2 regions of the Marinobacter sp. L-13 genome follow, and region 2 is predicted to be linked to the other one. Evidence: riboswitches for the same ligand, from Rfam matches in the RefSeq annotation. Region 2 holds a riboswitch; the other holds the start of a gene.
The links. A riboswitch is a leader RNA that binds a small molecule or an ion and turns the genes downstream of it on or off. The one in region 2 is predicted to bind glycine.
Positions count from the first base shown of each region.

Region 1: another riboswitch for glycine. It lies ahead of AC13DD_RS17895 (D-amino acid dehydrogenase); the one in region 2 lies ahead of AC13DD_RS08705 (trimeric intracellular cation channel family protein).

Region 1 is NZ_JBSXNQ010000065.1:61,755-66,740, forward strand. It holds gene AC13DD_RS17890 (FGGY-family carbohydrate kinase) at 1-348, shown strand, start outside; gene AC13DD_RS17895 (D-amino acid dehydrogenase) at 329-1,549, opposite strand; glycine riboswitch at 1,713-1,805, opposite strand; gene AC13DD_RS17900 (DUF3336 domain-containing protein) at 1,911-3,008, shown strand; gene AC13DD_RS17905 (putative bifunctional diguanylate cyclase/phosphodiesterase) at 3,133-4,839, shown strand; gene AC13DD_RS17910 (condensin complex protein MksE) at 4,851-4,986, opposite strand, start outside.
Region 2 is NZ_JBSXNQ010000050.1:140,585-145,570, forward strand. It holds gene AC13DD_RS08690 (PucR family transcriptional regulator) at 1-638, shown strand, start outside; gene codA (cytosine deaminase) at 672-1,901, shown strand; gene AC13DD_RS08700 (NADPH-dependent FMN reductase) at 1,972-2,529, opposite strand; glycine riboswitch at 2,752-2,837, shown strand; glycine riboswitch at 2,838-2,936, shown strand; gene AC13DD_RS08705 (trimeric intracellular cation channel family protein) at 2,977-3,576, shown strand; gene rnk (nucleoside diphosphate kinase regulator) at 3,895-4,281, shown strand; gene gdhA (NADP-specific glutamate dehydrogenase) at 4,295-4,986, shown strand, end outside.

The DNA.
Region 1 (4,986 bases), on a different contig from region 2:
AAGCGAAGCGGCGTGAAGATCAGGAAATTGCGAGTGGCCGGCGGTGGCTCACAGAGCGATGCGGCGATGCAACTCACCGCCGATGTGCTCGGGCTGCCGGCCGAGAGGCCTCACACCTATGAGACCTCCGGGCTCGGCGCCGCCATTGATGCCGCTGTCGGGCTAGGGCTGCATCCGGATTTCGACACCGCCGTGGCGAAGATGACCCGGGTTGGCGACGTTTTTCATCCCAACGAAGAAACCCGGGCTCTTTACCAGCGGCTGTATTCCGAGGTTTATCTGAAGATGTACCCTCAGCTTCAACCCCTGTACCGGAAAATCCGCGAGATTACCGGCTATCCCCGGTAACGCTCTCAGCGACCAACTCAGCGGTAATCGCAGAGAGCGTCCAGCCCAGGTGACCGTGACCGGTGTTGTAGAACACGGTCGGCAGGCGACCTGGCCCAACCCTTGGCATCATGTTCGGCAGCATTGGCCGCAAGCCTGCCCAGGGCACTACCTTGCGAGTACAGACACCTGGGAAGCACTGCTCAACCCAACGGGTGAGCGGGCGGATGCGGTCGTCCTTGATATCGCGGTTGTAACCGCTGAACTCGGCGGTACCGGCAACCCGGAAACGACCATCGCCCAGGCGACTGGTGACGATCTTGGTAGCATCGTCCAGCAAGCTGACGGTTGGTGCCGCCTTTTGCGAGGCTTCGTCGTCCAGCTCCACGGTAATTGAGTACCCCTTAACCGGATAGATATTCACCCGGTCACCCAGCTTTTTCGCGAGCCCGCGGCTGCCGACGCCGGCACAGATCACCACGCCGTCAAATGTGTCCCGGGACTGTTCGGTGCCATCGTGGGCGGTCACCCAGGCATTACGCTCATCGGCGCTCAGCTCGGTCACCGTGTGGCCATAACAGGTTTTAACGCCCAGCCGCTTGATGGCATCCGCCAGTCCATTGGTGAACTTGTGAATATCACCGGTGGAGTCACTCTCTGTGAAAAACCCGCCGTAATAGTTGCCGGCCAGGGTCGGCTCGATGGATTTCATTTCCTCCGGGGTCACCGAACGGCGCTCAAGGCCACCAGCCGCCAGCAGGCGCGATACCTTTTCAGCGTGGTCAAACCCGGCCTTGTCCCGGTAGATGTGCAGGATACCCTGCTTCTTCAGATCGAAATCGATGCCTTCTTCCTGCGCCCAGGCAAACAGGTGATCGCGGGCGGCAATAGCCAGGCGAGCGGTTTCCGTGGTGTTTTTCTCGTACTGGGGAATAGCGGCAATGAACTCGGCGAACCAGCTCAGCTTGTGCCAGGACGGCTTGGGATTGACCAGCAGTGGCGCATCCCGGCGGGACATCCACTTTATGCCCTTCATCACGGTCTGCCAGTTGTTCCAGACCTCTGCGTTGGAAGCAGAGAGCTGTCCACCGTTGGCGAAGGAGGTTTCCATCGCCGCATAGCGATGCTTCTCGTAAACCGTAACGTCAAGCCCGCGCTTGGCAAGGGTGTAGGCCGTGGTAATACCAGTGATACCACCGCCAATTACTGCGATTCGCTTCATTCCAATCTCCGTGAGCGCCAAGGGTTTCCTCCCTGCTCGAAATGGCAGAAAGCACCCCTTCCGTCACGGGACCTGAGAGATTCACGAGCCGTTTTAACGAAAACGGTCGTTTGCTCCTTCGGTGTGCCGACTGACGCGATTGTCGACAGCTCTTCGGAAAGTATTCATGCCAGCGGTCCTTTTGCCTGAGAGTTTCCGGGGCAGTTGCTCCTTCGGCGCTGATCGCAAGGGATTCAGTCTCTCCCGCAGACATGTCTGATTGGTAATAAAACCCAACCCACGGGCCTAAACATAGCAAATAACCCGGAGCCAGGAAACCAGCCTCTGCACAGCTTGGGCCGTATGGGTTAAGGTAAAAAGCATGAAACACGCCTTGAAGACCCGAAAACAGCTCCAGCAGCAACTGGAACAGGCCCACGACTACGAGCACTGGTGCGAGGCCGCTACCGCGCTCGATGACATGGACGGGCTGCTGGACTGGCGCGAGCAGGAAGAGACCGGGATGCTGAATGAAAGCCTGATGCGCAAGCACATGGGCCTCATGGACCATTGCCGGCAGAATGGCGACACGCGGCGACTGATCCGGATCCTTCAGGAGAGCCTCTACCGTCACCTGGGCGAATTATCCTATCCCGATCTTTACACCGTGGCGCGCAGCGGCACCAATCGGTTGGTGGGTGAATTCCTGGATGCCGTCGAGACGTCCATGGAATTCATTTGCGACCACCCTATTCCGGAAGTGACAACCGCCCGAAAACTGAAAATGTTTCAGGACGCCGAGCGGGTCTATGGCCGGCCAGCCCTGATGCTCAGCGGGGGTGCGGCCTTTGGTATTTACCACATCGGTGTCACCCGGGCGCTCTGGCGACAGGATCTGCTGCCGGATGTCATGGCCGGTTCCAGCATGGGTGCCATCGTGGCGGGTGCCATCTGCACACGGAACGACAAGGAACTGGCAGAGTTCTTTAACCATCCGGAACGGATTCACCTGAATGCCTTCCGCTGGCTCGGCGTCACGGAAGGCTTGAGGGCCGGCCATGCCATGGATCCACGCCAACTTCAGGAGCATCTCCAGCACAATCTGGGCAGCGTCAGTTTCAAGGAAGCCTATGAGCACAGTGGCCGAACACTGAATATCTCCGTCTCCCCCACCCGCACCCAGCAGAAACCACGGCCACTCATCGAGCAGGCCTACGCCATGACCAGTCAGCAATACCTCGGGGACATCAACATCCATTTCCCGCCCAAGGCGTCCCTTTACCGAAAGGTCCTCTCCAACCCGAGCCCTGAAGATCTCGAGATGTATATCAATCTCGGTGAACAGGCCACATGGCCACGGCTGGACATGATCAAGGACCAGACCAGGATCAGCCGGGCATTCGATCGCTGTATCGCCAGGCTGGAGCAAGAGCTGGAGCAGGAGCAGGAAACCGCAGAGCAGACTGCAACGCCGCTCTAGAGACAGCACCGCCCTACCAATCAGTAAACCAACTAGATAACCCTGGGATCCCGAACTATTCTCATTCTATTGCATCATCGCTTCGCGAAACGTTTATCGCTAATCATGAGGATGCTGACCCGCAATGGATATTGGACAAGGAAGTCGCTCGGCTACCGAGGACAGTGAAAACAGGTTTTACGAGCTGATCGAGAGTCTGCCCATGGTGGCTGTTCAGGGATACGACAGACACCGCCGGGTAATTTATTGGAACGAAGCAAGCGCGCGCATTTATGGCTATTCCCGGGATGAAGCGCTGGGAGAGCTATTGGAAGACCTGATCATTCCCGATCACATGCGCACCGGTGTGATCGAAGCGCACCGCAATTGGCTTGAGAAAAACATCAGCATTCCCTCCGACGAACTCGAATTGAAGCACAAAGAAGGGCACCTGGTCCCCGTCTACTCCAGCCATGTAATGATCAAACAGGACAGCGGCGAATGTGAGATGTTCTGCATCGACATCAGCCTGGAGGAGCAGAAACAAGCCAGAGACGAGCTTTACCGGCGCGCGAGTTTTGACGACCTGACCGGATTACCCAACCGGCATTTCATGGAAGCCGAGTTGTCGAGCCGACTGGATGAGGCTGATCGCCTGCAACAGGAATTAGCGGTCGTTTTTATCGATCTGGACAATTTCAAAATCATCAACGATACCCGTGGCCACCATCATGGTGACAGTCTCCTGAAAGCGGTGGCCGAAACCTTGAGGGCCGAACTTCGAGGCGGAGACCTGTTGAGCCGCTTTGGCGGGGACGAGTTTGTCTTGCTGATCTTCGATTTCGAAGGCCCTGAAGGTATTCATGAACTTGTTTGTCGGTTGATAGACGCTCTGGAACACAGAGTTCATCTGGAAGGCGACTGCTACCAGGTTACCGCCAGCTTTGGCGTGAGCCTTTTTCCGCACAACGGAACCACCGTGGCTGAGCTGATGGGCAATGCAGACGCCGCCATGTATCAGGCCAAAGAAACCGGCAAGAACGGCGTGTGCTTCTACACCCCGGATATCAATGACAGGCTGGTCAGTTATCAGGAAATCACCAACCTGCTCAGAGACGCCTTGAATAACGATGGCCTCGAATTGTTTTTCCAGCCCCAGATCAGCCTCGCGGATCGCACATGCGACTCCTGCGAGGCGCTTCTTCGTTGTTTTCACGGTCAATCCCGGGCAGTTTCACCAGCCATTTTCATTCCCGTGGCTGAAAAGTCTGGCCTCATCAACCGGATAGGCGAATGGGTAATCGAAGCAGCCTGCAAACAGCTCAGCGCATGGAAGAAAACCCCTTTGGAAAACCTGCGGGTTGATATCAATCTCTCGGGACGACAGCTCACCAATCCACACCTTGCGAGCCATATTCTCGAAACGGTGGAACGTTACAATCTTCAGCCTCACCAGCTTGGGGTGGAGCTGACTGAAAACGAGGTTTTCGGCAGCGATGAAAGCCAAACCAAACAGTTGGAAAAACTGAAACAGGCAGGCGTGCACATTTCGATCGATGACTTCGGTACCGGACACTCCTCGCTCGTCTATCTCAGAAAGCTCCCGGTTTGCGGAATAAAAATCGACAGGAGCTTTCTTCAACATGCCATGCAGAACAGCGCCGACATGGCCATCATGGAGGCAATGGTTACCGTCGGCCACAGTCTGGGCCTCAGCGTGCTGGTCGAGGGTGTTGAAACGGATGAACAGGCCCAGATGGTAACGGACCTTGGTTGCGACCTCGCTCAGGGTTTCCTCTATGCCAAGCCCATGCCGGCAAACAAAGTTGAAGAATTCCTGGCCAGCTTCTGACCAGGAAAGCACTACCCCTGTTCAAACTCCCGAACCAACTCCTGCAGGAAATACAGCCCGGCGGAACTCAGGAAACAGCGGCCTGCACCGGCTCGAAACAGGAGGTGGCGTTTATCGAGGTAGTCCAGGGCTTCCGGCAGGCCTTTC
Region 2 (4,986 bases):
GTTCCGGCGCAGACAACACGGTGCGCTGGCCTTATCTGGCGGAGAACCGGTCTTTCACCAACTGGGTCAGGGGTGGCGAGCTGGTATTTGTCACCGGTATCAGCCGCCACCGCAGCCCGGCCAATCTGGCCGAGTGCCTCTATGAAGGTCGGGACTGCGGTATATCGGGGCTGGTTGTGCTGACCGGCGATGCCTACATCGGGCAGCTACCGGCCATGTTAAGTCGTCTGGCGGATGAGCTGGCCATGCCGTTGTTTGAGCAGCCTTACTCGCTGCCAATGGTGGATGTGACCGAAACCATCGCCCGGGCGATTGTCGCATCGGAGCGGTCGCAAGAGCCCCGGGAAGGCGGGCTGGCGGAGGCGCTGATAGCCGGTATCGGCAGTCATCAGCTCGAAGGACTTATCCGGCAGTACCTGCCTGAGGTGGAAGCCGGGTTGCTGGACAGTAGTCGAGATCTCCTGGAGGTATGGCTTCAGGAGCGTGGAAACCAGTGCGCCATGGCTGAAGCCCTTGGCTGCCATAGAAATACCATCCGGAACCGGATGAATCGGTTGGTCGCGGAGATGCCTCCGGAGTCTGAACCGAATGAATATTTCAAAACCCTGGTGCTGGCCCATCTGTTGTCGCGGCCATGATTCAAGCCAGCGGAAAATCTGTGTGGAGATGTTATGAGTGAAAATCTGAACGCTATTACCAATGCTCGGTTGCAGGGCCGTGAGGGGTTATTCCGGCTGACCATCACCGATGGAAAATTCAGCAGTGTCACGGCGCAGGATGCGACTGAAAGCGTTGCCGAGAACCAGCTGGACGCCGGCGGAAATCTGGTCGCTCCTCCTTTCGTGGAGCCGCACATCCACCTGGATGCGGCCATGACCGCCGGCGAGCCACGCTGGAACCAGAGTGGTACCTTGTTTGAAGGTATCGAGTGTTGGTCTGAGCGCAAAGCCAGCCTGACTCACGACGACGTGATCGGTCGGGCCGAACAGACGTTGAAGCTGTTTGCCGATAACGGCATTCAGCACGTCCGCACCCACGTGGACGTGACGGACCCCAAGCTGACAGGGCTGAAGGCCATGCTGGAAGTGCGTGAGCGTATGGCTGACACAGTAGACCTGCAGATTGTCGCTTTTCCCCAGGAAGGTCTCTGGTCATTTCCCCAGGGCAAGGAGCTGATGGAAGAGGCGGTTCGTCTGGGGGCCGATGTGGTCGGTGGCATTCCCCATTTCGAATTCACTCGAGATTACGGCGTTGAATCGGTTCAATGGCTGGTGGCGTTGGCCCACAAAAACGACCTTCTCGTAGACGTGCATTGCGACGAGATCGACGATCCCGAATCCCGATTCCTGGAAGTGCTCGCTGCCGAGGCGCTCAAGCTGGATTATGGCTCACGGGTCACCGCCAGCCATACCTGTGCCATGGGCTCGTACAACGACCATTACTGCAGCCGGCTGTTCCGCCTGTTGAAGAAATCCGGCCTGCGCTTCCTGTCGATGCCCACCGAAAGCCTGCACCTGCAGGGCCGCTTCGATGGTTATCCGAAACGTCGTGGCCTGACCCGGGTTCCGGAACTGCTGGATGCGGGACTGAAGGTGGCCTTCGGCCAGGATTCCATCCGCGATCCCTGGTATCCACTGGGCAACGGCAACATGCTCCGTACCCTGGACGTAGGCCTGCACGCCTGCCACATGCTGGGCATGGGTTGGATTGATCGGTCGCTGGAGCTGATCACCGACAACGGTGCTGCAGCATTGGATCTGGACGAATACGGCATCGAGGAGGGACTTCCGGCTCGCTGTGTTGTTCTGCAGGGGCAGTCGCCCTACGAGGTGCTGTTGGGCCAGTTGCCGGTTGCCGCGTCTATTCGTGATGGCCGTGTTCTGATAAACCGGCAGGGTTGATGCCCGTTGAAGTAGAAGCTACAGATTCCCCGGTTTGCTAACCGGGGAATCTGCTCAACTACTCTGGTGTTCAGCGTAGCGACTTCAGGGCCGTTGCCCATTTCGCCATTTCGTCCAGCATGGCATTGGCAGAGCCGGTGTGATGCTCGGCAGGGAGGAAGTTGCGCTGGTCATCCAGTTTCTCCCACGGCATCTGCACCATTACTCCTTCCACCATCGGCATCATTTTCAGCGTAGTAACCAGCTGCTTGGCAACCTGGGCTGAACGGAGTCCACCGGAAACACCGCCGTAGCTGACAAACCCGCAAGGCTTATAGTTCCACTCGTTGTATACGTAGTTCAACGCGTTCGTGAACGATGGCGGCGGGCAAAAATTGTACTCGGGAATGACGAAGACGTAGGCATCTGCCTTATTTACGCTCGCTGACCAGGCTTTGGTGTGCTCATGCTCATATTTCTGCATGCGAGGATGGTTGGCCTCGTCGTAAACCGGAAGCTTGAACTCAGCTAGATCGACCAGTTCGCTGGAAAACGTTCCCTGGTCATTGACCAGAGAATTGAACCAGTGGGCAATGGAAGGGCCGATTCGGCCGGGGCGCGTGCTGCAGATGATGGTTTGTAGTTTCATGGGGTGTCCTTAGATAGCGGCCACAAGCCGTCGAAGGCTGCTTAGTGAATCCGTGTAGGAATGGCTGCTTAGTGAATCCGTGTAGGAATGTCTGCTTGGAAAAGCAGCATAAAGGGCGCCTCTTCAAAAAGATAACGGAGTAACCAGTAAGAATTAGTCAAAAATTCTGAGCCTATCAGCCCGCCGCCTCGCTCGACGTTAGCTTCCTATCTCTCTATAATGCCCGGTCTCGCAGGAGAGTGGGCCGTTGGCCCCGCCGAAGGCGCAAACTCCCATAAACGCTCAGGCACAGGTACTGCGAGCATCATCTAACGCCGTCTGGAGAGCGACTGCCACCGCAGTCCACCGAAGGGGCAAGCAGAGCCAGGCTCTGTAAACTCTCAGGTATCAGGGACAGGGGGAGAGGCCACAGAAACTCAGGAGTCCTGTGTGCTGACCTCTATCTATATGATTGCCATTACCGCCGAAGCCATGTCGGGAGCCCTCACCGCCGGGCGGAGGAACATGGATCTGTTTGGTGTCGCTGTAATTGCGTTTTTTACCGCCCTTGGTGGCGGAACTGTCCGGGACATTCTTCTGGGTAATTTCCCAGTCACCTGGACCCAGCACCCTCGCTATATCTACATGACCATTACCGGTGGCCTGGTCACCATCGTGATTGCGCGCTTCATGCGGCATCTGCATCAGTTGTTTCTGGTTCTGGATGCCATAGGTCTGGTGGCTTTTACGGTTATTGGCTGCAATGTCGCGCTCAAGCTGGGCTATGACACCGTGGTGGTGGTCATGGCCGGCATCACAACAGGGATCTTTGGCGGTATCATCCGGGATATCTTATGTAACCGCACCCCGCAGGTGCTGCGCCACGAACTCTACGCCAGCGTTTCACTGATGGTGGCTTTCCTGTACCTGACCTTGCTTCGCCAAGGGGTGGGCGAGAATGTCACTCTTTTGGCCGCTTTCAGTCTCGGGCTGCTTCTGCGTATGGCGGCCATTCGCTGGGGGTTGTCGTTGCCAGTATTCAGCTATTCGCAGACACGCTGGGAATGAGCGCGATGTGGGTTTGAGAAAGCCCTCGAATTGTGGGCATGGTCTAGCCTCAGACCTTTTCATCGTTTCATTTCCTCGTGAACTGAGCTAACGTAGCTTGCTAAGATTTTTCCTTTTTCAGAGTCGCTGAGTTTCAAAATGAAAACCGGTTTTTACTTCATCCATTCCGTTTTATCAGCGGCGGCATTTCTGGCTGCCGGGCCTCGCCGTATTTGCCATTCCTTTCGCTGAATTCGTCGAATCCCTCGTCGAATTCGGCGAAACCCTCTGAACACATCCCCCAACTGAACCTTGCCTTGCGGGCCTATAGGAGTCGGTATGTCCGAACGTCCAGCTATTTATGTCTTAGAACAGGATTTTGATCGTTTATCTGCGATGTTGGAGAAACAGCTACATGGCACTGAAACAGCCGAAGCGCTTGCGCTCGAGCTTGATAGAGCAACTCTGGTTGATGCCGCAAAGCTGCCTTCCGGCACCGTCACCATGAATTCTCTGGTCCATTTTAAAAATGAGAGTAACGACGCCGAGTACACGAAGAGACTCGTGTACTCGACCCCGCGAGACGGAAGCGAGGAGTGTGTATCCGTCCTGGCTCCGGCGGGTGCAGCCTTGCTGGGTCTTCGGGTAGGCGATCGTATTGATTGGCCTTTGGCTGGAAAGAACCAGCTGCGTCTGAAAATTATCCATGTGACTCACGCAAACTGAACGAGGAAGATGCATGCACCAGAAAGCCCCCCTTGACCAGCTGTATGAGCAGGTCGTCCTGAGAAATCCCGCGGAACCTGAATTTCATCAGGCCGTTCTGGAAGTTCTCGACTCGCTGGCGCCGGTGATTGCCAAGCATCCCGAGTATAAGGAAGCGAAGCTCCTTGAGCGTATTTGCGAACCAGAGCGGCAAATCATTTTCAGGGTCCCCTGGGTGGATGACTCTGGTACCGTGCAGATCAACCGGGGGTTTCGCGTTGAACTCAACTCGGCCCTTGGGCCCTACAAGGGGGGCTTGCGGTTCCATCCTTCCGTCAATCTGGGCGTGGTGAAATTTCTGGGTTTCGAGCAGATCTTCAAGAACTCTCTGAGCGGTATGCCGATCGGCGGAGGCAAGGGTGGTTCCGACTTTGATCCCAAGGGCCGATCTGACAATGAGATCATGCGGTTTTGCCAATCCTTCATGACCGAACTGTATCGGCATATTGGCGAGTACACCGACGTGCCAGCAGGCGACATCGGCGTAGGAGCCAGGGAGATTGGTTTTCTGTTCGGGCAATACAAGCGCCTCACCAACCGTTACGAATCTGGCGTGCTGACTGGTAAGGGCCTCGGATGGGGCGGTGCTCGTGTGCGCAAGGAAGCGACAGGTTACGGAACGGTTTATTTTGTCCGGGAGATGCTGGCGGCTCAAGGTTCCGATCT